2 linked regions of the Xanthobacter dioxanivorans genome follow. The protein of the gene in region 1 interacts with the protein of each later gene in a pairwise test. Links are inferred from orthologs where the notes say so. Each region holds a gene or a part of one and is shown on either strand. Other genes may lie near its edges.

Region 1 (17,061 bases):
ACAGCGCCGTCAGGGCCGTGTCGAGATGCGCGCCCTTCTCGCAGCTGCCGGCGGAAAAGTACTCCGCCTGGCGGGAGATCGAGTTCCGGTTCGTGTCCGACCCTCCCCCGCGCTGAACGCCTGCGCTCACCCCTGCGGCGCGGCGCGGGCGATGGCGAGGAAATCGGCCGCCTTCAGGCTCGCCCCGCCCACCAGCGCCCCGTCCACGTCCGGGGTGGCCAGGAGGGTGGCGGCATTGTCCGGCTTCACCGACCCGCCGTAGAGGATGCGTATTCCGTCGGCCTCGCCGCCGAAGCGCTCGGCGAGTACGTGGCGGATGGTGCCGTGGATCTGCGCCACGTCGTCGGTGGTGGGGGTGCGGCCGGTGCCGATGGCCCAGATGGGCTCGTAGGCGATGACCAGGTTTGCCGCGCTCGCCCCGTCCGGCACCGATTGGCGCACCTGCCGCGTCACGATGGCCGCGGCCTCGTCGGCCTCGCGTTCGGCCAACGTCTCGCCGACGCAGACGATGGGGAGCAGGCCGGTCCGCCAGGCGGCCTTCACCTTGGCCTTCACGATGGCGTCGCCCTCCTGATGGTCGGCGCGGCGTTCGGAATGGCCGAGAATCACCGCCACGGCGCCGGCGTCCTTCAGCATCTCGGCGGAGACGTCGCCGGTGTGGGCCCCGCTCTCGGCCGGATGGCAGTCCTGCGCGCCGATCATGAGCCGGGTGCCGGCCACGTCCGCCGCGAAGGCGGCGAGGAGGGTGACGGGCGGACAGACGAGGAGTTCCACCGCCAGGGCCTCGGCACCGGCGGCCATGCCACGCAGCTCGGCCTTCGACTGGCGCAGGCCGTTCATCTTCCAGTTGCCCGCGATCAGCGTGCGGCGCGCGTTCGGCATGGATCCCCTCCGTATTGCGTCGGCCTTTCGTCGGGTCACCTACCAGAGCCCGGAGCCGGCCGAAAGGGGTGCGAACCTGCGCCGTTGCGGGGTCCCCGCCCCCTCCCTATGATGCGCCGCTTCCGCGCCGGCCCCCGGTGCTCTTCAAACGAATGAACGATGGTCCTTCAGACACTCCGCAAGGGCGCCTCCGGCTGGATCGCCAAGATTTTCCTCGTCGTGCTCACCCTCTCCTTCGTGGTGTGGGGCATCGCCGACGTGTTTCGTGGCTTCGGAACCACCACGGTGGCGAGCGTCGGCTCGACCGACATTTCCGCCGATGCGTTCCGCCGGCAGTATCTGGACCAGCTCCAGCAGCTGAGCCGGCGCGCCGGGCGGGCGGTCACGCCCGAGCAGGCCCGCGCCTTCGGCCTCGACCGGCAGATCCTCAACCAGATGATCGCCGACGCCACGCTGGACGAGAAGGCGGCCCGCCTCGGCCTCGCCGTTTCGGACGCGCAGGTGGCCCGGGAGATCGCCGACAACCCGGCGTTCCGTCCGCCCGGTGCTACGGCGTTCGACCCGGCCTATTTCCAGCAGCTGCTGCGGTCCAACTCCATCACCGAGCAGCGCTTCGTGGATTCGGAGAAGAAGCGCGCCGTGCGCGACCAGGTGCTCCAGTCCTTCGGGGCGGGCGTCGCCGTGCCCCAGGTGCTGCTCGATGCGGTGAACCGCTATGAGGGCGAGACCCGCGCCGCGTCCTATATCCTGGTGACGGCGGCCGTCGCCGGCCCCCTGCCCGCCCCCACCGAGGAACAACTGCGGGCCTATTTCGATGCCCACAAGATTACCTTCCGCGCGCCGGAGTTCCGCAAGATCGCGGTGCTGGCGCTGACCCCGGCGGCGCTGGCCGCCGGCGAGGCGGTGAGCGATGCGGACGCGCGGTCCTTCTACGATCGCAACCACGCCCGCTTCGGCACCCCCGAGCAGCGGGTGGTGAAGCAGATCGTCTTCACCGACGCGGCCGAGGCGAAGGCCGCATTCGAGAAGATCAAGGCCGGCACCCCCTTCGAGGAGGTGGCGACCGCGCGCGGCCTCTCCGCCAAGGACACCGATCTCGGGCTCGTCACCAAGGCCGGCATCCTCGACCCGAAGATCGCGGATGCCGCCTTCGCCCTCGCCGAGGGCGCCGTAAGTGAGCCCGTCGAGGGACGATTCGGCACCGCCCTCGTGGAGGTGACGAAGATTGTTCCCGGCATGCAGCAGCCCTTCGAGGCAGTGAAGCCGATGATCGTGGCCGACCTCCAGCTCGACAAGGCGCGCCGCGCCCTGCTCGACAAGCACGACGCGGTGGAGGACGAGCGTGCATCCGGCGCCACCCTCGCCGAGACGGCGCAGAAGCTCGGCCTCACGCTCCAGGTGTTCGACGCGGTGGACCGCTCCGGCCGCGATCCGGAGGGCAACATGGTGGCCGTGCCCGGCGGCGCCGACGTGATCGGCGGCGCCTTCGCCACTCAGCCGGGGGTGGAGACGGACACCGTCCAGCTGCCGCAAAACGGCGGCTTCGTCTGGTACGAAACCGCCGGCATCACGCCCGCCCGCGAGCGGACCTTCGAGGAGGCGAAGGCCGCCGTCACCGTCCGCTGGACCGAGGCGGAGACCGAGAAGGCGATCGAGGCCAAGGCCAAGGAACTGTTCGACAAGGCGCAGGCCGGAACGCCCCTCGCCGAGGTGGCGGGGGCCGCGGACCGGCCTATCCAGGTGGCCGAGCCGCTGCGGCGCGGCCGGGCGGAAGGACCCTTCTCCACGGAGAGCGTCGCGGCGGTGTTCGACGTGAAGGAAGGCGGCTTCGGCATCACCGCCGCAGCGAGCGAGCCTGACAAGGTGGTGTTCCAGGTGACCAAGGTCACCGTGCCCGAGAGCGCCCCCGAGGCCACCCAGGTGGCGGCCGAGCTGTCGCGCCAGCTGGAGAACGACCTGCTGATGCAATATCTGGACGCGATCCAGAAGGAGATCGGCGTGAAGGTGAACGACCGCGTCTACGCCCAGGCCGTGGGCGCGGGCACGGCGAACTAGGCGGGCGGCCCGTGAACGCTCCCGCCGACTTCGACCTCTTCACCGCGCGCTATCTCAGGGGCGAGGCGCAGGTGGTGGCGACCACCCTCGTCGCCGACCTGGAGACCCCCGTCTCGGCCTTCCTCAAGCTGGCCGGCGAGGAGCCCAACGCCTTCCTCCTGGAATCGGTGGAAGGCGGGCAGACGCGGGGGCGCTATTCCATGATCGGGCTCGCGCCCGATCTCATCTTCCGCGCCAGCGGCGACACGGCGGAGATCAACCGCAGCCCGGCGACCGACAAGACCGCCTTCGCCCCCTGCCCCGAGCCGCCGCTCGTGGCGCTGCGCGCGCTCCTGGCCGAATCCGCCATCGACCTGCCGGAGGGTGCCCCGCCCATGGCGGCCGGCGTGTTCGGCTATCTTGGCTACGACATGGTGCGGCAGATGGAGCAGCTCGCTCCCGCCAAGCCGGACCCCATCGGCGTGCCCGAGGCGCTGCTCATCCGCCCCACGCTGATGGTGGTGTTCGACGCGGTGAAGGACGAGCTCACCGCCGTCACCCCCGTGCGGCCCAAGGCCGGCGTCCCTCCCCGCGCCGCCTACGAGGCGGCGCTGGAACGGCTCGACAAGGTGGTGGCGGGCCTTGAACGGGCCATCGCCCATCCGGCGCCCGAGCCCTTCCACGGCGAGGTTTCCCCGATCTCCAACACCGGCGCGGCCGAGTTCTGCGCCATGGTGGAGACCGCGAAGGACTATATCCGCGCCGGCGACATCTTCCAGGTGGTGCTGTCCCAGCGCTTCGAGAGCCCCTTCACCCTCCCGCCGTTCGCCCTCTACCGGGCGCTCAGGCGGGTGAATCCGGCGCCGTTCCTCGTCTATCTCAACTTCGACGGCTTCTCGGTGGTGTGCTCCTCCCCCGAGATCCTGGTGCGGTTGCGCGGCGGCAAGGTCACCGTCCGGCCCATCGCCGGCACCCGCCGCCGCGGCGCCACCCATGCGGAGGACGACGCGCTGGCAACCGAGCTCCTGGCCGACCCCAAGGAGCGTGCCGAGCACCTGATGCTGCTGGACCTCGGCCGCAACGATGCCGGCCGCGTCTCGCAGATGGGCACGGTGAAGGTGACGGACAGCTTCTTCATCGAGCGCTACAGCCAGGTGATGCACATCGTCTCCAACGTGGAGGGACAGATCGACGCCCGCTTCGACGCCATCGACGCGCTGGCGGCCGGCTTTCCCGCCGGCACCGTCTCCGGCGCGCCGAAGGTGCGGGCGATGCAGATCATCGACGAGCTGGAGAAGGACAAGCGCGGCATCTATGCCGGTGCCATCGGCTATTTCGGCGCCAACGGCGAGATGGACACCTGCATCGTCCTGCGCACCGCCATCGTGAAGGATGGTCGCATGTATGTGCAGGCTGGCGCCGGCATCGTCTACGACTCGGTGCCCGAGAGCGAGCAGCAGGAATGCGTGAACAAGGCCAAGGCCCTGTTCCGTGCCGGGGAAGAGGCGGTGCGCTTCGCCGCCCGCGCCGGCAAGGGGCAGTGAGGGGATGGGCATGCCCTTGCGCCTCGTATCCGCACTGCGGGACCTGGTGCGGGACGGCACGCTCGCTGCCGGCGTTCTGGCCTTTGCGCTGCCATGGCCGATGTTCCACTGGATGGTCGGGCAGCTTCACCGGCCGCCGAAAGCGACGGCGGGGTTGATGCTGAGTGCCTGCATGACCATTCTGGTCGTGCCCCTGTGGCGCCGGGTCGCGCTGCGGCGCGGAAATTTTTATGCCGGCGGCGGATGCCTCGCGGCAGTGACCGCGTGGGGCGGGACTGTCGTTCTCATCTGGGTGTCGGTCATTGTCGTCGCGCTCGCATCGTCGAACGGCGTGCTGGCCAGCTTCACCACCGGTGAGCGTCTTTCCCATGGACTGGGCACGGGCATGTTCATTTCAGCCTTTGTCGCCGTCGCCACGTTCCCGACCATGCTTGCGCTGGCCGGTCTCGCCCTCATCATCGGGTGGCGCGGTAGCGGGGAATTTGAAACAAGGGCGTAGGCAGGCTAGGCCTACTCCTCACCGCCCGTTTTTCCGGCATTCACCTCGCCCGTTGGACACGCCATGACCACCGTCACGCTGATCGATAATTACGACAGCTTCACCTACAACCTCGTGCACTATCTGGGCGAGCTCGGCGCCACCGTCACCGTCCACCGCAACGACAAGGTGACGATCGAGCAGGTGCTGGCCGAGAAGCCCGACGCCATCGTGCTGTCCCCCGGTCCCTGCACCCCCAACGAGGCTGGCATCTGCTGCGAGCTGATCGCCAAGGCGGGGGACAAGGTGCCCATCTTCGGCGTCTGCCTCGGCCACCAGGCCATCGGCCAGGTGTTCGGCGGCGACGTGGTGCGCGCCCCCACCCCCATGCACGGCAAGATGAGCGAGATCCTGCACGAGGGTAAAAGCGTGTTCCGGGGCATCAACCACCCCTTCCAGGCGACGCGCTACCACTCCCTCATCGTTGAGCGGGATACGCTGCCGGAGACGCTGGAGGTGACGGCGCACACGGCGGACGGGCTCATCATGGGCCTCGCCCACAAGAGCCTGCCCATCCATGGCGTGCAGTTCCACCCGGAGAGCATCGCCTCGGAGAATGGCCACGCGCTGCTGCGCAACTTCCTGGAGATCGCCGCCGCCTTCAACGCCGGGAAGGCCAAGGGCTGAGCGCGGGAGAGGACACCACATGGACCAGTTCAAACCCCTGCTCGGCAAGGTGGCCACCGGCGCGAGCCTTTCCCGCGACGAGGCTGCCTACGTGTTCGACGCGATGATGTCGGGCGAGGCGACGCCGTCGCAGATGGGCGCGCTGCTCATGGGCCTGCGCGTGCGCGGCGAGACGGTGGAGGAGATCGCCGGCGCCGTCTCCGTCATGCGCGCCAAGATGCTGCCCGTGGAGGCACCCGACGGGGCGGTGGACGTGGTGGGCACGGGCGGCGACGCCTCCGGCTCCTACAACATCTCCACCTGCGCCGCCTTCATCGTGGCGGGAGCCGGGGTGCCGGTGGCCAAGCACGGCAACCGGGCGCTGTCGTCCAAATCGGGGGCGGCGGACGTGCTGGCGGCGCTGGGCGTGCGCATCGACCTCGATCCGGCGGGAATCTCGCGCTGCATCGGGGAGGCCGGCATCGGCTTCATGTTCGCCCCGTCCCACCACCCGGCCATGAAGCATGTGGGCCCGACCCGGGTGGAAATGGGCACGCGCACCATCTTCAACCTTCTGGGACCGCTCTCGAATCCCGCCGGCGTCAGGCGGCAGATGGTGGGCGTGTTCGCCAAGTCCTGGATCGTGCCGCTGGCCGAGGTGCTCAAGGCGCTGGGGTCGCAGAAGGCGTTCGTGGTGCACGGCTCGGACGGGCTGGACGAAATCACCATCTCCGGCGGAACGGACATCGCCGCGCTGGATGGCGGCCACATCCACACCTTCACGGTGATGCCGGAGGACGTCGGGCTGAAGCGCCATCCCGCGGAGGCGCTGAAGGGCGGCGATGCCGTGCATAACGCCGCGGCGCTGCGCGCGGTGCTGGACGGCGCGGAAGGGGCCTATCGGGACGTGTCGCTTTTCAACGCCGCGGCCGCCCTCGTGGTGGCGGGCCGGGCCAAGGACCTGACGGAGGGCGTGGCCCTGGCCCGCACCAGCCTCGACACCGGTTCCGCCCGCGCCCGGCTCGAACATCTCGTGGCCGTATCCGAAAAAATGGCGCCGGAGGCTGCGCAATGACCGACATTCTGAAAAAGATCGAAGCCTACAAGCGCGAGGAGATCGCGGCGGCCAAGCGCGCGCATCCGCTGGCGGAGATCGAAGCCGCCGCCCGCGCCGCCCCGCGCGTGCGGCCGTTCGCCGGCGCCATCGCGCAGAGTCTCGCGGAGGGACGCACCGCGCTCATCGCCGAGATCAAGAAGGCCAGCCCCTCCAAGGGCCTGATCCGGGCCGACTTCGATCCCCCGGCGCTGGCCCGCGCCTACCAGCGCGGCGGCGCCACCTGCCTGTCCGTGCTCACCGACACGCCCTCCTTCCAGGGCGCGCCGGAATTCCTCGGCTCGGCGCGGGCCGCGGTGAGCCTGCCGGTGCTGCGCAAGGACTTCATGTACGACACCTACCAGGTGGCGGAAGCCCGCGCCTGGGGAGCGGACTGCATCCTCATCATCATGGCCGGGGTCGACGATGCCCTCGCCCTCGAGCTCGCCGCCGCAGCCACCGCCTACGGCATGGATGCCATCGTCGAGGTGCATGATGACGCGGAACTCGACCGGGCGCTGGCCCTGCCGTGCCGGCTCATCGGCATCAACAACCGCAACCTGCGCACCTTCGAGACCACGCTGGAGACCTCCGAGCGCCTCGCCCCGCGGGTGCCGGCGGATCGCATCGCCATCGGCGAGAGCGGCATCTTCACGCCGCAGGACGTGGCGCGGCTGGCGCAGGTGGGCATCGGCACCATCCTGGTGGGCGAGAGTCTCATGCGGCAGGAAAATGTCGCATCAGCCACCTGCCAGCTCCTTAAGGGCTAAGGTTGCCCTAAACGTAAAGTTCCGCCTTAATGCGCGCGACGGCCAAAGAAGCCGCACGCATGGAGGAACCTTATGAACACGCGTCTCTTCGCCGCCTTCGCCCTTTGCATGCTTATGACGGCACCGGCGCTCGCCGCCGATCCCACCGGGCTGTGGCAGACCCCGAGCCGCAGCGGGCAGGTGGAAATCTCCCGATGCGGCGCCAATCTCTGCGGCCGCCTCGTCTCCTCCGAAGGGCTCAAGGCCGATCCCGCCCTCAAGGACGTGAACAATTCCAACGCGTCCCTGCGCAGCCGGCCGCTGAAGGGCGTCACCATCCTGTCGGGCTTTTCGGGCGGGCCGAAGGAATGGACGGGCGGCAGCATCTACAATGCCGAGGACGGCAAGACCTATTCCGGCTCCATCACGCTCGACGGCGACGACACGCTGAAGCTGCGCGGCTGCATCGTCGCCCCGCTCTGCAAGACCCAGAGCTGGACGCGCCTGCGCTGAGGCCGGGTCCACCCCGCCATCATCCCCCGGCACGTCCGGGGGAGCCTGCCGAGGTGGACAGGGCCGGCTGCGACCGCCATCTTCGCCGGAAGCGAAGATCGATTCCGGGACGCACAGCACGCCCATGGCCAGCCTGACCCATCTCGACGACCAGGGCGCCGCCCGCATGGTGGACGTGTCCGACAAGGTCGCGACCACCCGCGAGGCCCTCGCCGAGGGGCGCGTGGTGATGGCGCCGGCGACCCTCGAGCTCATTCTTTCCGGCAACGCCAAGAAGGGCGATGTGCTCGGCGCCGCGCGTCTCGCCGGCATCATGGCGGCCAAGCGCACCCACGAGCTCATTCCGTTGTGCCACCCGCTCATGCTCACCAAGGTCGAGGTGGAGGTGTCCCCCGATCCCGCCTTGCCGGGCCTCCAGGTGACGGCGCGGGTGAAGACCACCGGGCAGACGGGCGTGGAGATGGAGGCGCTCACGGCGGTTTCGGTCGCCTGCCTCACCATCTATGACATGGCCAAGGCGGCCGACCGTGGCATGCGGATGGAAGGCATAAGGCTTCTGGAGAAATCCGGCGGCCGCAGCGGTCATTTCCGCGCCGACCCGCCGACCGGCTGATACGACGGGCCCATGGTGAAACCAAGCGCGAGAGCAGGAGGCGCGTGATGGCGCTGATGAGCGTCGAGGAGGCCATCGGCCTCGTCACGGCCGAGGTGTCCGCCCTCGGCACCGAGGATGTGCCCGTGGCTGCGGCCGCCGGGCGCGTGCTGGCCCGCGACCTCCTGGCTCGCCGCACCCAGCCCCCCGCCGATATGTCGGCCATGGACGGGTATGCGGTGCGCGGAGCCGACATCGCCGAAACGCCGGCCCGCCTTGCCGTCATCGGCGAATCTGCGGCCGGTCGGCCATTCGCCGGGCCGGTGGGTCTGGGCGAGGCGGTGCGCATCTTTACCGGCGCGGTGGTGCCGGAGGGCGCCGATACGGTGGTGATCCAGGAGAACACCGCGCGTGACGGCGCCATCGTCACCACCACCGCGCCCACCGCCACTTTGCGCAACGTGCGCCTGAAGGGCTGCGACTTCACGGCCGGAACGCCCGGCCTTGTGGCCGGGCGGCGCCTCACCGGGCGCGACATCATGCTCGCCGCCGCCATGGACCACCCCACGCTCCCCGTCGCCCGTCGCCCGCGCGTGGCCCTGATGCAGACGGGGGACGAACTGGTGCTGCCGGGCCAAGGCACCGGCAAGGACAGCGAGATCGTCGTCTCCAACGCCTTCGGCCTCGCCGCCCTCGCCCGTCGTGCCGGCGCCGAGGTGACCGACCTCGGCCTCATCGGCGACGACCTTGCGGCTATTCGCGCCCGGGTGGCGCATGCGCTCTCCGGCGCGTTCGACCTGGTGGTGTCTTCCGGCGGCGCGTCGGTGGGCGATCACGATCTCATGGGGCCGGCGCTGCGGGCGGAGGGCGTCGACCTTTCGGTGCACAAGATCGCGCTCAGGCCGGGCAAGCCGCTGATGTTCGGTAGCCGCGGCGGCGTGCGCGTGCTTGGCCTGCCGGGCAATCCGGTGTCCTCGCACGTCTGCGCCATGGTGTTCCTTGTGCCCCTGGTGCGCGCGCTGCAGGGCGATGCCGCGCCCGGCCCTCTCGCCGCCCCGGCGCGCCTCGCCGTGGACGTTCCGGCCAACGACGCCCGCCGCGACTTCATGCGGGCGCGGCTGGAGCGCCATGCCGACGGATCGGCGCGCGTGACCCCTTTCGCCTCGCAGGACAGCGCCATGCTCAGCGTGCTTGCGGCGGCCGACTGCCTGCTGATCCGCCCGCCTTTCGCCCCCGCCGGCAAGGCCGGAGATCCCTGCGAGATCATTCCGTTCGACGATTGATCCCGCCTTAACCGTGCGTTCACTACTTGCGGAACACAAAAGGAACAGATAAGAACTGTTCATGATTTGTTTCGCGGCGCGCAGGGCTGGGGCGCCGGAGTGAACCGGAGCGCACGCGGCGCCGCTAGGGGGCAAGAGAATGCTGACGCGCAAGCAATATGACCTGCTTCGCTTCATCCACGAGCGGTTGAAGGAAACCGGCGTGCCCCCCTCCTTCGACGAGATGAAGGAGGCGCTGGACCTGAGGTCGAAGTCGGGCATTCACCGTCTCATCACGGCGTTGGAAGAGCGCGGCTTCATCCGGCGCCTGCCCAACCGCGCCCGGGCGCTGGAAGTGGTGCGCCTGCCGGACAGCGTGGCTCCGGGCCTCGCTGCGGCCCACAGCGGCGGGCGCGGCTTTTCCCCATCTGTCATTGAGGGCAGCCTCGGCAAGGTGCGCCCCGCCTCCGGCGACGACGAAACGGCGCCCACGGTATCGGTGCCGGTCATGGGCCGTATCGCCGCCGGCACGCCCATCTCCGCCATTCAGACCCGCAGCCACACCCTCAACATTCCCCCCGAGATGCTGGGCAGCGGCGAGCACTTCGCCCTGGAAGTGCGCGGCGACAGCATGATCGAGGCCGGCATCCTCGACGGCGACACGGTCCTCATCCGCAAGTGCGAGACCGCGGAAACTGGCGACATCATCGTGGCGCTGGTGGACGATGAGGAAGCCACCCTCAAGCGCCTGCGCAAGAAGGGGGCCTCCATCGCGCTGGAAGCCGCCAACCCGGCCTACGAGACCCGTATCTTCGGTCCCGACCGCGTGCGCATCCAGGGCCGCCTCATCGGCCTGATGCGGCGCTACTGACGCTCCGGCGCCTTTGCGTTCTTCTCCCCCGCGGAGAGGAATGGGGTGAGGGGCGGCGACGGTCGCCATGCTCAACGGGGCCGGTTCCTTCGGGAATGCAGCTCCTCACCCCGACCCTTCTCTTCAACAGTCAGCGTCCGGGCCTCGCCCTGCGCGGCGGCGCACATCCCTGCGTGGGCGCAGGCGCGTCATTCCGTCACGAAATGCCCTCCTTGGTCGTGGGGGCGAACGTGAGGTGCGGAAATGAGGAGGTCGCCGAAAGGCCGCGGACGCTCACGGGGATGCCGCGTCGGCTTCGGCATCCTCGGCAGTGCCGACGCTCACCTCGGCCGGCGCCGGCGGCAGGCGTGGCATCCAGGGGCGCTGGACATGGGGGCGGCGCGTCGGCTCCTCACGCCAGATGCCGTCCTTCAGGAAGTAGGCGAGCGTGCCGGTGCGGGCCAGCGTGGCTGGCGTGATCACCTTGGCGGGGCAATCGGCAGGGGGGCGTCGCGGGTGACGACGATGCGCGATTCAAGGCAGTCCGCCTCCAGGCTTTCCGCCCGGCGCGAGACGGCGATGGTGCCGCCGTCCGGCAGCGGCGCCGTGCAGCCGAAGGCGTCGCAGGAGAAGGCGGAGGCGAGGGTCTTGTCCGCCGCTGTCCGCCTGTCGCCCTCACGCGTCATCCATTGCTCCACGATGAGCTTCTGGCCGCGCGCGCCGATCACCGAAAGGCGACCGTCGGCGCCGCGCACGGCCACCGCCTGCGCATCCGGGGCGATGAGCATGTCCGGTCGTGGCGGCGGCCCCGCCAGTGCGAGGGCAAGGCCGAGGGGGACGATGGCCACCGCCGTCAGGACCCCACGCAGCAGGCAGAGGGCGAGCAAAGCGAGGCTGAGCAGGCAGAGCGTCGCCGGGCCCACCGCATCGAGGCGCACGTCCGCGCCCGGCAAGGCGGCGATGCGGTCGGACACCGCGACCATGATCTCGATGCCCCACCCCATCACCGGCCAGGCGAGATGGTCCCATCCGAAGGGCATCAACAGCACGCCGAGGAGGCCGAACGGCATCACCAGGAACGACACCGCCGGCATGGCCGCCAGATTGGCGAGGAGGCCATAGGGGGCCACCCGCTGGAAATGGAAGACCCCGTAGGGCGCCGTGGCGAGGCCCGCGACCAGGGAGGTGAGCGCGGTTCCGCCCACCAGCACCACGATCCATACCAGCACCTGTCCGGCCCAGCCGTCCGGCCGCGGCACGGCGCGCAGGGGCCGCAGGCGCTCATAGGCGGCCACCAGCGCCAAGGTGGCGGCGAACGACATCTGGGTGCCGGGATCGAGCACCGCCTCGGGGGTGAGGGCCAGCACCACCACCGCCGCCACCCCCACCGTGCGCAACGTGAGTGCGGGTCGCCCGGCCAGCACGCCGGACAGCACCAGCGCGGTCATCACGAAGGAACGCTGCGCCGGCACGTCGTTCCCCGAAAGCACGAGATAGGCGGCACTGCCCGCCAGGGCCACCACGGCGGCGAGGGACTTGATGGGAAAGCCCAGCGCCAGCGCCGGCACCATGGCGAGCGCGGCGCGCACGAGCGCAAACAGCGTGCCGGCCACCAGGGCCATGTGCAGGCCGGAGATGGACAGGATGTGGGTGAGGCCCGACACCCGCATGCTCTCCTCCACGGACGGCGGGATGGCGGAGCGATCACCCGCCACAAGCGCCACGGCGATCTCCGCCGGGGTCCCGGAAAGGGAAGCGCGGATGTGCCGGGCGAGGCCGTCGCGCGCCGCGTCCACGCCCATGGCGACGCGCACGGAAAGGGGGGGATCCGCCGCCGGCGCCGGTTTCGGCCGGCCGAGGCCGTAGCCGACCCCGCCGATGCCCCGGAACCACGGCGCCCGGCCGAAATCGTGCGCGCCCGGCATGGCCGCGCCGAGGGGCGGCAGGAGTTGCGCCAGCTGCGTCACATGGGTGCCCACCGCCGGAGCATAGCCTCGCCGCAAGGACAGGCGCACCAATTCGGGGACCGGATCGAGTCCGCGCACCGGCCCGGGGTCCAGCCGCAGCAGGATGCGGTCGCCGGTGGTGCGGTGCTCCACCCGCTCCACGAAACCGGAAAGTCGCACCGGCCCCTTGGGCGGGATTTCCACCGTGGCGTGGCCCATCAGGGCCGTGCGCAGGGCCCCCGTGGCGAAGCCTGCCGTTACCACGGCGGCGCCGACCAGCGCCGCGAACGCCACGGGCCGCGCGCGCGCCAGCACGGCGGACACCGCGAGCACCAGGGCGAGCCCGAGGGCCACGGCGAGCGAGGGTTCCTGGGCCGCGCCGAAATAGGCAAGGATGCCCAGTGCATAGGCGACGGGGAGCCAGAGGATCAGCCGGCCCGAGTTTGCCTCGGCGGCGAGGTCGCGGACGCCCCGCGCCTGCAGAGCATCGAGCAGAGGAAGCAAGCCCAGCGGCGTTGCACGGCGCGTGGCCGGGCCGGCGGCGGCCCCGCCGAGAATGGCGGAGCGGGCGCCGGCGCGCCTTGCTCCCCTTCCGCCAGTCCCGCCCTGCGTGCCGGTCATCCGCGCCCTTTCGGCCGCCCGTGTTTCTTGTGTCCCGCGCCTATGCTACACGGGCGCCTCTCGCGCGCCATGTGGCGGTGCCGACGGTGCCGCCGGACGCCGCTGCCCGCCCGCCCGTCCGCTGCCTGCGGATCGAGCCTCGCCGAGTCCCGCAAGTCCGAGTTCGCCCCATGTCCGAGTTGCCGATGTCGCAGATCGTCACCCGCTTCGCCCCGTCCCCCACCGGCTTCCTGCACATCGGCGGGGCGCGGACGGCCTTGTTCAACTGGCTTTTTGCCCGGCACACGGGCGGAAAGATGCTGTTGCGCATCGAGGATACCGACCGCCAGCGCTCGACGAAGGAGGCCATCGCCGCCATCATCGACGGGCTCAGCTGGATGGGCATCACCTGGGACGGCGACCCGATCTACCAGTTCGCGCGGGCGGACCGGCACCGCGCCGCGGTGGAGGAGATGCTGGCGAAGGGCAACGCCTATCCCTGCTACGCGACCCCGCAGGAGCTGGAGGAGATGCGCGAGCTCGCCCGCAAGGAGGGGCGCCCGCCCCGCTACGACGGCCGCTGGCGCGACCGCGACCCCTCCGAGGCGCCGAAGGACCGCCTGCCCGCCATCCGCCTGAGGGCACCGCAGGCGGGCGAGACCGTCATCGAGGACATGGTGCAGGGCACCGTCACCTTCCCCAATAAGGATCTCGACGATCTGGTGCTGCTGCGCTCGGACGGCACGCCCACCTACATGCTCGCCGTGGTGGTGGATGATCATGACATGGGTGTCACCCATGTCATCCGCGGCGACGATCACCTCACCAACGCCGCCCGGCAGACCCAGATCTACCGTGCCCTGGGCTGGGAGGTGCCGCACATGGCCCACATCCCCCTCATCCACGGGCCGGACGGCGCCAAGCTGTCCAAGCGGCACGGTGCGCTCGGCGTGGATGCCTATCGCGACATGGGCTACCTGCCGGCGGCGCTGCGCAATTACCTCGTCCGCCTCGGCTGGAGCCACGGCGATCAGGAACTCTTCTCCACCGAGGAGATGGTCCGCTATTTCGACCTCGACCGGGTCGGCCGCTCGGCCGCGCGCTTCGATTTTCAGAAGCTCGAGAATCTCAACGGCCAGTACATGCGCGCCGCGGGCGATGCGGAGCTGCTCGACGCCGTGGACGCCCTCGTGCCGCACCTGCCGGATGCCGCGCACCGGCTCGCCCGCATGACGCCCACGCACCGGGCCCAGCTCGCCGCGGCCATGCCGGGGCTGAAGGAGCGGGCCAAGACGGTGGTGGAACTGCTCGACAACGCGGAGTTCATCTTCGTCGAGCGCCCGATCCCCCTCGACGAGAAGGCGGCCACCCTCCTCACCGCCGAGGGGCGCGCCCATCTCGGGCGCCTCGTGCCGCTGCTGGAGGCTGCGGACTGGACGGCGCAGGCCACGGAGTCCGTGGTGCGCGGCTATGCCGAGACGCAGGGCGTGAAGCTCGGCGCGGTGGCGCAGCCCTTGCGTGCCGCCCTCACCGGCAAGGCCACCTCCCCGCCCATCTTCGACGTGCTGACGGTGCTGGGCCGCGAGGAGAGCCTCGGCCGCCTGAAGGACCAGGCAAAAAGGGAACTGGCAGAGTGAAGGCGGCCGCACCGGCCACCGTGGAGCTGGACCTGCGGGGGCTCAAGTGCCCCCTCCCCGCTTTGCGCACCCGAAAGGCGCTGGCCACCGTCGCGACCGGCACCCGGCTCATCGTCACCTGCACCGATCCTATGGCGGCGATCGACATTCCCCACGTGGCGCAGGAGACGGGAGCCGCCCTGGAAGAGCGCACAGTCGAGCAGGGCCGCCTCACCTTCGTGCTGCGCAAGGGCAAGTGACGCTCGACTGACAGCTCGACGGGGGAGGCGCCTCAGAGAGTCAGCGGCAGCGCCCGCTCCACGAGGCGCACCCAATAGGATGTGCCGTAGGGAATGGCGGTGTCGGCAAAGTCGTACTGCGGATGATGCAGCCCGGCCGAGGGACCGTTGCCCACGAAGATGTACGCGCCCGGCTTCTGCTCCAGCATGTAGGCGAAGTCCTCGGCGGCCATGAGCGGGGGGGCGGCGGCGTCCACGTCCGCGGCCCCTGCCACCTCGGCCGCCACCTCGGCGGCGAAGGCGGTCTGCGCCGCATGGTTGCGGGTGACGGGATAGCCTTCCTCGAACGTGACCTTCGCCGTCGCGCCATAGGCGGTGGCCACGCCTTCCGCCACCGCCGTAATGCGCTGGCGCAGCTGCAGGCGAACATTCTGGTCGAGCGTGCGCGCCGTGCCGGCCAGCTTGGCGGTGGGCGGCAGCACGTTGTCCGCCTCGCCCGCGTGGAACATGCAGATGGAGATGACAGCCGCCTCCAGCGGATCCACGTTGCGAGCCACCACCTGCTGAAGTGCGGTGACGATGGCGGAGCCCACCAGCACCACGTCCACCCCCTGATTGGGACGCGCCGCATGAGCGCCCCGTCCCTCGATCTCGATCTCGATATGGTCGGCCGAGGCCATGATGCCGCCGACGCGCATGGCGAAGCGGCCCACGTCCAGCCCCGGCAGGTTGTGCATCCCGTAGACCTCGTCCACCGGGAAGCGGGCAAAGAGCCCCTCGTCGATCATGGCGCGCGCGCCTGCCCCACCCTCCTCCGCCGGCTGGAAGATGAGCACGGCGGTGCCCGAGAAGGCGCGGGTTTCCGCCAGGTGCTGGGCGGCGCCGAGCAGCATCGCCGTGTGTCCGTCATGACCGCAGGCGTGCATCTTGCCGGGAGTTTCGGAAGCGTAAGGCGCGCCGCTGCGCTCCAGGATGGGCAGCGCATCCATGTCGGCCCGCAGGCCGATCATCCGTCCTGCGCCGCGCCCGTGCACGATGCCCACCACGCCGGTGCCGCCGAGACCCGTCACCACCTCGTCGCAGCCGAAGGCCCGCAGCTTCTCCGCGACCACGTGGCTGGTGCGCGGCAGATCGTACATGAGCTCGGGGTGGCGATGGAGATCCTGCCGCCAGGCCGCGATCTGTTCGGCGCGGGCGGCGATGTGGTTGTTGACGGGCATGGCAATTCCGAAAGCTTGCAAAGACCCATGGTGCGGAACGCGGGCGAGCGGGTCAATGGCTCTTCGCGGTGCACCACGCAGGCGAAGTGGCCCCGCCCTGCCCCGCCGGCCTTGACCCTGCCGCCTTGACCGCCTAACCACTGCCCTGAGTGAGCCCGTAGCTCAGCCGGTAGAGCACGTGACTTTTAATCATGGGGTCTCGGGTTCGAATCCCGACGGGCTCACCAGAAAATCAAAAATTTGAATCGGATCGCGACGCCTCTGTGGCGTGCTCGATAGCCACGCTGGAACCGCTGCGGTGGCCTTGGGCCCCGATCGGCCCAGGGCGTCGCCGTCAAATGGCCGGTGTAATGCGCGAAATCGCGAATCGAATGGGTGTCGCCGCCGTGGCGCGCGTGAACCGGGTGCTCTCGCGCCTCACGGCCCTGATGCCCCCCGTCACCGGGGCGCCGATGCATCACCTGGCCGAGGCGCTCCCCGGTCCCAGCGCGTCGACCAGCGGCTGAAGGGCCGGGCCGTAGCGGCGCCAGCGCCCCACGGAGGTGGCATAGAGCGGCTCGCGCACCTGCGTGATGCTGGCGGTGCGGATCGGACGGTCGGTCTCGTGAAAACGCAGGCAGGCCGGGTCCCATTCCTCGCCGCATCGCTGGATGAGGCGCCGCGCCGCGCTCTCGATGTCGCGGACCACCTCCTCGTACTGCACGTCGAGGATCGCGCCGGCAGGGAGCACGTGCTGCCAGTGCTCCATCAGCTGCGCATATTTCCCGTAGTAGCGCG
Region 2 (6,936 bases), 460 kb from region 1 along the record:
GGCGGCTCGCCGGCCAAGCCCGTGCGCGAATGGTTCCGCGAGGTGACGACCCTCAAGCGCCTTGCCGCCGCGAGCGCGCGCCGGGGGGAGAAGGACATGGAGGGGGAGGGAGCGGACGAATGACCGAGACGACGTCTATGGGGGCGGACGCCGCAACCAAGGTGCTCCAGAGCGCGGACATCCAGCGGGTGCTGGCGTGCCTTCCCCACCGCTATCCCTTCCTCATGGTGGACCGGGTGGAGCAGATCGACGCCGACCTCTCCTGCATCGGCATCAAGAACGTCACGGCCAACGAGCCGCATTTCCAGGGCCACTTTCCCGGTAATCCGGTGATGCCCGGCGTGCTCATCATCGAGGGCATGGCGCAGACCGCCGGCGTCGTCTGCGTCCTGGGCAAGGACAACGAGAAGCCCTCCCTCGTCTATTTCATGACCATCGACGAGGCCAAGTTCCGCCGTCCGGTGGTGCCCGGAGACGTGCTCGAATACCACATGACCCGCATTTCCCGCCGCCGCAACATGTGGTGGTATCGGGGCGAAGCGAAAGTGCGTGGCGAGCTGGTGGCCGAAGCCAAGGTGGGCGCCATGATCGTGGAGAACAGCTAGTGCCGAAGATCGATCCCACCGCCCGGGTGGAAAACCCGGCGGGCCTCGCGGATGACGTGGAGATCGGCCCCTACTGCATTCTCGGTCCGGACGTGGTGCTGAAGGCGGGCGTGAAGCTCCTCTCACACGTGAATGTCCAGGGCGTCACCACCATCGGCGCGCGCACCGTGGTCTATCCCTTCGCCTCGCTCGGCACGGCACCGCAGTCGGTGCATTACAAGGGCGAGCGCACAGAGTTGCACATCGGCGCGGAATGCGTGCTGCGCGAGCACGTCACCGCGAGCACCGGTACCGCCGGCGGGGTTGGCGTGACCCGCATCGGCGACCAGGTCATGATGATGACCGGCTCCCATGTGGGCCACGACTGTGCGGTCGGCAACCAGGTGATTTTCGCCAATAACGCGGTGCTCGGCGGCCATGTGAGCGTGGGGGACTTCACCTTCCTCGGCGGCCAGTGCGCCGTCCACCAGTTCACGCGCATCGGCGCCCAGTGCATGATTTCCGGCCTCACCGGCGTGCGCGAGGACGTGATCCCGTTCGGCAACGTGCTCGGCCAGGCCGGCAAGCTCGTGGGCCTCAACGTGGTGGGCATGAAGCGCCGCGGCTACAGCAAGGCCGAGATGCACGAGGCCCGGGCGGTCTATCGCGACCTGTTCTTCGGCGAGGGAACGTTCGACGAGCGCCTCGCGCGGGTTCGGGAGAAGGAGGCGCAGTCGCCCTTCGCCGCCACCGTGCTGGGCTTCATCGACGCCGATCGCAAGCGCCCCCTCTGCCAGCCCTCGCGGGGCGTCATCAAGGAGGAGTGAGGCGTGAGCCTGCCGGGGCAGAACGGGCGGGAGACGGATCCGGCGCCCGGCCCGTCCGATGAGCCATCATGCCCGGGACCGGCCGGAGGTGAGCCGAAGGGGCCGTCCGCGCCCGGTGAAGGACCGATCGGCAAGCGCCCGTCCGGGACGGGTCCCCTCGGCATCGTCGCCGGGGGTGGCGCATTTCCCGCTGCCGTTGCCGACGCGGTCGTGGCCGAAGGGCGGGAGGTGCTGCTCTTCCTCATTCGCGGCTTCGCCGACCCGGCGCTGGAGCGCTATCCCCACCACTGGTTCCGCCTCGGCTCGCTGGGCTCGGTCACCGCGCTGGCGAAGGCGCGTGGGGTGAAGGACCTGGTCATGGTGGGCGCGCTCACGCGCCCACGGGTGTCAGACCTCGGCCTCGACTGGACCATGCTCCGCGTGCTGCCGCGCATCATCCGGCTGTTCCGGGGGGGCGACAATCATCTCCTGTCCGGCGTGCTGGGCCTGGTGGCCGAGCAGGGCTTCCACCTCATCGGCGCGCATGAGGCGGTGCCGCGCCTGCTCCTGCCGGAGGGCGTGCTGGGCGCCCTCGCGCCCACGGCGCAGGACCGGGCGGACATGGCGCGCGGGCTCGACCTGATCCGCACCCTCGGGCCGTTCGACGTGGGGCAGGGGGTGATCGTGGTCGACGGCTTCGTCGTGGCGGTGGAAGCGGCGGAAGGCACCGACCAGATGCTCGCGCGCTACGGCGAGATGCGCCGCACCGGCCGCCTGCGCATCCCCGCGCGGCGCGGCGTGCTGGTGAAGGCGCCGAAGCCGGGCCAGGACCGGCGCGTCGACCTGCCCTCCCTCGGTCCGGCCACGGTGGAGCGGGCGGCGGAAGCAGGGCTCGCGGGCATCGCCTTCGAGGCCGGCGGCGCCATCGTGCCGGATGCCCAGGCGCTGGGTTCTGCCGCCGACTCGGCTGGCCTGTTCGTGTTCGGCATGGGCCGGGGCGACGCGGCATGAGTTCGGGGGCGCAGGTGCGCGGGGCGCCGGGCAAGCCGCTGCGCGTGTTCATGGTGGCGGGGGAGGAGTCCGGCGACCAACTCGGCGGCGCCCTGATGGAAACGCTGGCGGCGCAGGTGCCCGATATGGCGTTCCGTGGCGTCGGGGGCCGGCGCATGACGGCGGCGGGGCTCGAAAGCCTCTTTCCCATGGACGACCTGACCGCCATCGGCATCGCCGCCGTGCTCGGCCGGCTGCCCATTCTCCTGCGCCGGCTGAAGCAGACGGTGGCGGCGGTCCTCGCGGATCCTCCCGATGTGCTGGTCCTGGTGGATGCGCCGGATTTCACCCACCGCGTCGCGGCGCGGGTGCGGGCGGCGAACCCGGACATTCCGATCGTGAAGTACGTCTCGCCCACCGTCTGGATCTGGCGGCCGGGGCGGGCGCCCGCCATGCGGCCCTATGTGGATGCGCTCCTCGCCTTGCTGCCGTTCGAGCCCGAGGTGCACCGCCGGCTGGGGGGCCGCCCACCTTCTATGTGGGTCATCCCCTCTTGGAGCGGCTGGACGCGTTGCGCCCGTCGCAGGCGGAAGCAGCGCGCCGGCGGGCGGAGCCGCCGCTCGTGCTGGTGCTGCCGGGCAGCCGCCGGCGCGAGATCGTGCGGCTGGGCCGGGATTTCGGCGCCGCGCTCGCCGAGGTGGGGCGCTCGCAGCCCATGGAACTCGTCCTGCCGACCCTGCCGCGCCTCGAGGCGCTGGTGCGGGAGACGGTCGCCGACTGGCCGCTGAAGCCCCGCATCGTCACCTCGGAAGCCGAGAAGCTCGCGGCCTTCCGCGGCGCGCGGGCGGCGCTGGCGGCCTCGGGCACCGTCACGCTGGAGCTGGCGCTGGCGGGCATCCCGCACGTGGCCGCCTACCGCATCGGCTGGCTGGAGGCGCAGATCGGCCGCCGCGTGCTGCAGGGCACGACGGTGATCCTGGCGAATCTGGTGGCGGGGGAGAATGTGGTGCCGGAATTCCTGCAGGAATACTGCACCGTCCCGGCGCTGGTCGGCGCGCTCACGGGGCTGCTCGCCGACACGCCGGAGCGGGCGCGGCAGGAGGCGGCGTTCGCCCGCTTCGACGCCATCTTCGGCATCCGGGGGCCGAGCCCCAGCGCGCGCGCCGCCGAGGTGGTGCTGCACCTCGCCCGCACCGGGCGCCCGGGCATTCTGCCGGCGGCCTGAGGGCCGGCCTCGATCAGGCCACGTCAAAACGCAAAGCGCGGCCCGGAGGCCGCGCTTTTTTCTCCGATGTGAACGCTCCGGTCCGAAGCGATCACTTCCGCTTGGACATGGCGATGTAGTCGCGCTGGGCGGCACCGGTATAGAGCTGACGGGGACGTCCGATGCGCTGGCTCGGATCCTCGATCATTTCCTTCCACTGGCCGATCCAGCCCACGGTGCGGGCGAGGGCGAACAGCACGGTGAACATGGTGGTGGGGAAGCCCATCGCCTTGAGCGTGATGCCCGAGTAGAAGTCGATGTTCGGGTAGAGCTTCTTCTCGATGAAATAGTCGTCGGAGAGCGCGATGCGCTCCAGCTCCACGGCCACGTCCAGCAGCGGGTCGTCCTTGATGCCGAGCTCGGTCAGCACCTCGTGGCAGGTCTGCTGCATGATCTTGGCGCGCGGGTCGTAGTTCTTGTAGACCCGGTGTCCAAAGCCCATGAGGCGGAACGGATCGTTCTTGTCCTTGGAGCGCCGGATGTATTCCGGGATGCGATCGACCGAGCCGATCTCGGCGAGCATCTTCAGCGCCGCCTCGTTGGCGCCGCCGTGGGCGGGGCCCCACAGGCAGGCAATGCCGGCGGCGATGCAGGCGAAGGGATTGGCGCCGGAGGAGCCGGCAAGGCGCACGGTGGAGGTGGACGCGTTCTGCTCGTGATCGGCATGGAGGATAAAGATCTTATCCATGGCCTTCGCGAGAATGGGGTTGACCTTGTATTCCTCGCACGGCACCGCAAAGCACATGTGCAGGAAGTTCGCCGTGTAGTCGAGTTCGTTCTTGGGATAAACGAACGGCTGGCCGATGGAATACTTGTAGGCCATGGCTGCCAGCGTCGGCATCTTCGCGATCATGCGGATGGATGCGATCAGGCGCTGGGTGGGATCGGAAATATCGGTGGAATCGTGATAAAAGGCGGACAGCGCGCCGACGGATGCCACCATGATGGCCATGGGGTGCGCGTCGCGGCGAAAGCCCTGGAAAAAGCGTGTCATCTGCTCGTGAACCATCGTGTGGAGGGTCACTGAGCTGTCGAATTCGGCCTTCTGGGCGGCGGTGGGAAGCTCGCCGTAGAGCAGGAGATAGCAAGTCTCGAGGAAGTCACCGTTCTCGGCGACCTGTTCGATGGGGTAGCCGCGATAGAGCAGCACGCCCTCGTCGCCGTCGATGTAGGTAATCTTGCTCTCGCAGGAGGCCGTGGAGGTGAAGCCGGGGTCGTAGGTGAACATCCCGGTGTGGCCATAGAGCTTGGATATATCCACCACGTCCGGCCCGATGGTGCCTTCGTGGATCGGAAGTTCCCAGCTTTTCTCCCCCAGGCTCAGCTTGGCCGCTTTTGCGCCGGTGTTGGTGGTGGCGTCCATGGATCCCTCATCCTTTGGGCGGACAGAAACCGGAACTCCGCGGAGGCCGGAGGTGGCCGTCCGGTTCTCCGAGCGGCAAGTCCGTCTCCGCTCCGGCATCTTCGCGAATGCGAAGCTGCCATCTCGCAGTCCTAAACCCTCCCCAATCCTGCCGCAAGCGTGACCATGCTTCATTGCCGGGCAGAGGCGCGAATCTGAGCAATGGCAAGCTCTTCCGGCGTGTTCACATTGAAGAATGGGTCGTCGGGCGTGGTGTCCCAGTTCTCTGTTACGGCGTTAAGGTGCTCCAGCAGAAGCCCGACTTTCAGACGTCCCATCGTCAGGCTTTGCCGCAGCGCGGTGCGCGCGGTGGCGGGCCACACTGCGATCACCGGATGACGCTGCCCGCCCGAGCCGGCGCAGACCACGCTTCCGCATTGCCGGCGGCGCCCGACCAGCCGCTGCGCCAGGTCCGGCGGAAGGAAGGGCGTGTCCGCCGGCACGGTCAGCAGGTCGGCATCAGGGGCGACATCGGCAAGGTGGTCGAGGCCGGCCAGCACCCCCGCGAGGGGCCCCGGAAAGCCGGCGATGCTGTCGGGAAGCACCGGGCAGCCGAACGCCGCGAAGGCGTCGCCCGCCGTGTTGGCGTTGATCCACAGCTCGCGCACCTGGGGCCGCATCCGCTCGATGACATGGGTGATGAGCGGCCGGCCGGCGAGGGGAACGAGGGGCTTGGCGGGCGCGCCGAGGGCTTCGGCCTCCATCCGCCGGCCAAGGCCGCCGGCGAGGATGAGGGCGTAGGGGCGGGGGTCCTCAGGCGCTTGGGTCATGGGCCCGGAGTATTCTCGATCGACGCGGGTGCCGGCCGGCGCGAAGACGGAGCGGCATGCGGGGATTCTAGGGCGTCCGGGCGATTCAACGAAACGAGAAAGCGTCGAGGTGTGAAAGCGCCTGGCCACGCCCAGTCGGAGCATCTGCCGGTCGAGGGCCGGTGGAGAGCCTCTGCGAAGGAAAAACGCCCGGCACGGGGCCGGGCGTCTTCAGGGGTTGGAGCCGCAGCAGGTCAGTCCGCCACCGCCGGCGGCGGGGTGATCCCGAGGCGGCGCGGCACGGCCGAGAGCCGCGCACCGATCGCCCGCCAGGTGGCGAAGTCGTTGAGGCGCGAGGGCTCGAACAGGCCGATGACGGCGGCGGCGACGAACGGCAGGCTCTGCACCATGAGGGCGACGCCGTAGAGGTCGATCTCGCGGATGTGCTTCCAGTCGTTCTTGGTCAAGGCGAGGCCCGGCCAGTTGTTCAGCACCAGCAGGACCATGCCGGAGACCAGCAGCAGCCCGCCGAGGATCGCCTCCGGCAGCGCCGGGAAGGAACGGGCGGCCCCGGCCAGCCAGTTGTTGCCTTTGGCCGTGCGGGCGAAGGCGAGGTCCTTGTAGCGGAAGCCGTCGAGCACCGCCTTGGCCACCGTGAACTGCACCGCGCTCGCCGCCAGCGCGGCCCCGAACATGCGCAGCGGCGAGGTCGCCACCCGCAGCCGGTAGAGGCTGACGAAGTGCATCAGGTACACGAGGAAGGTCACGAGGATCGGCAGGGTCAGCACATGGGCCGGCACCGAGACGCCGAAGAGGAGCACGAAGGGCACGAAGGCCAGCGACGCGATTGCCATGAAGGCGCCCACTGATTCCGAGCCGAGCCAGGACACCCAGCCGAGGATGAAGTGGCGCTTCTGCGCGGTGGTGAGCCGCGAGTTGTTCGGCAGGAACCGGCGCCAATGCTTCTTGATGATCTGGAAGCCGCCATAGGCCCAGCGGTGGCGCTGCTTCTTGAAGGCCTCGAAGGTGTCGGGTAGCAGGCCGTAGCCGTAGCGCTTGCGGGTATAGTGCGTCTTCCAGCCGTTCTCGGCGATGGAGAGGCCGAGGTCGGTGTCTTCGCAGATGGTGTCCGACGACCAGT

What was found.
Region 2: the proteins of EZH22_RS20810 (region 1) and mobA interact in binary tests that used the Escherichia coli proteins (3 or more experiments, as listed by UniProt). The link is inferred for Xanthobacter dioxanivorans from one-to-one orthologs.

What each region holds. Positions count from the first base shown.
Region 1 is NZ_CP063362.1:4,453,436-4,470,496, forward strand. What follows is about bases 7,818-10,726. They hold EZH22_RS20810 (molybdopterin molybdotransferase MoeA), read left to right. Parts: upstream 7,818-8,619; coding sequence 8,620-9,834; downstream 9,835-10,726. Other genes in these bases: EZH22_RS20800 (DUF2147 domain-containing protein), read left to right, coding at 7,818-7,959; moaC (cyclic pyranopterin monophosphate synthase MoaC), read left to right, coding at 8,084-8,572; lexA (transcriptional repressor LexA), read left to right, coding at 9,974-10,684. In the rest of the region: EZH22_RS20760 (energy transducer TonB), read left to right, coding at 1-116; tpiA (triose-phosphate isomerase), read right to left, coding at 127-882; EZH22_RS20770 (peptidylprolyl isomerase), read left to right, coding at 1,042-2,937; trpE (anthranilate synthase component I), read left to right, coding at 2,949-4,460; EZH22_RS20780 (hypothetical protein), read left to right, coding at 4,471-4,959; EZH22_RS20785 (anthranilate synthase component II), read left to right, coding at 5,023-5,625; trpD (anthranilate phosphoribosyltransferase), read left to right, coding at 5,645-6,679; indole-3-glycerol phosphate synthase TrpC, read left to right, coding at 6,676-7,467; more of EZH22_RS20800, read left to right, coding at 7,540-7,817; EZH22_RS20820 (hypothetical protein), read right to left, coding at 10,958-11,146; EZH22_RS20825 (ComEC/Rec2 family competence protein), read right to left, coding at 11,143-13,230; gltX (glutamate--tRNA ligase), read left to right, coding at 13,416-14,846; EZH22_RS20835 (sulfurtransferase TusA family protein), read left to right, coding at 14,843-15,085; EZH22_RS20840 (M20 aminoacylase family protein), read right to left, coding at 15,118-16,284; EZH22_RS20850 (tetratricopeptide repeat-containing sulfotransferase family protein), read right to left, coding at 16,742-17,061. UniProt on the Escherichia coli protein: Catalyzes the insertion of molybdate into adenylated molybdopterin with the concomitant release of AMP.
Region 2 is NZ_CP063362.1:3,997,743-4,004,678, forward strand. Bases 3,998-6,936 are described here. They hold mobA (molybdenum cofactor guanylyltransferase MobA), read right to left. Parts: upstream 5,817-6,936; coding sequence 5,178-5,816; downstream 3,998-5,177. Other genes in these bases: gltA (citrate synthase), read right to left, coding at 3,998-5,007; EZH22_RS18675 (glycosyltransferase), read right to left, coding at 6,050-6,936. Also shown: 3-hydroxyacyl-ACP dehydratase FabZ, read left to right, coding at 120-605; lpxA (acyl-ACP--UDP-N-acetylglucosamine O-acyltransferase), read left to right, coding at 605-1,411; UDP-2,3-diacylglucosamine diphosphatase LpxI domain-containing protein, read left to right, coding at 1,415-2,401; more of gltA, read right to left, coding at 3,697-3,997. UniProt on the Escherichia coli protein: Transfers a GMP moiety from GTP to Mo-molybdopterin (Mo-MPT) cofactor (Moco or molybdenum cofactor) to form Mo-molybdopterin guanine dinucleotide (Mo-MGD) cofactor.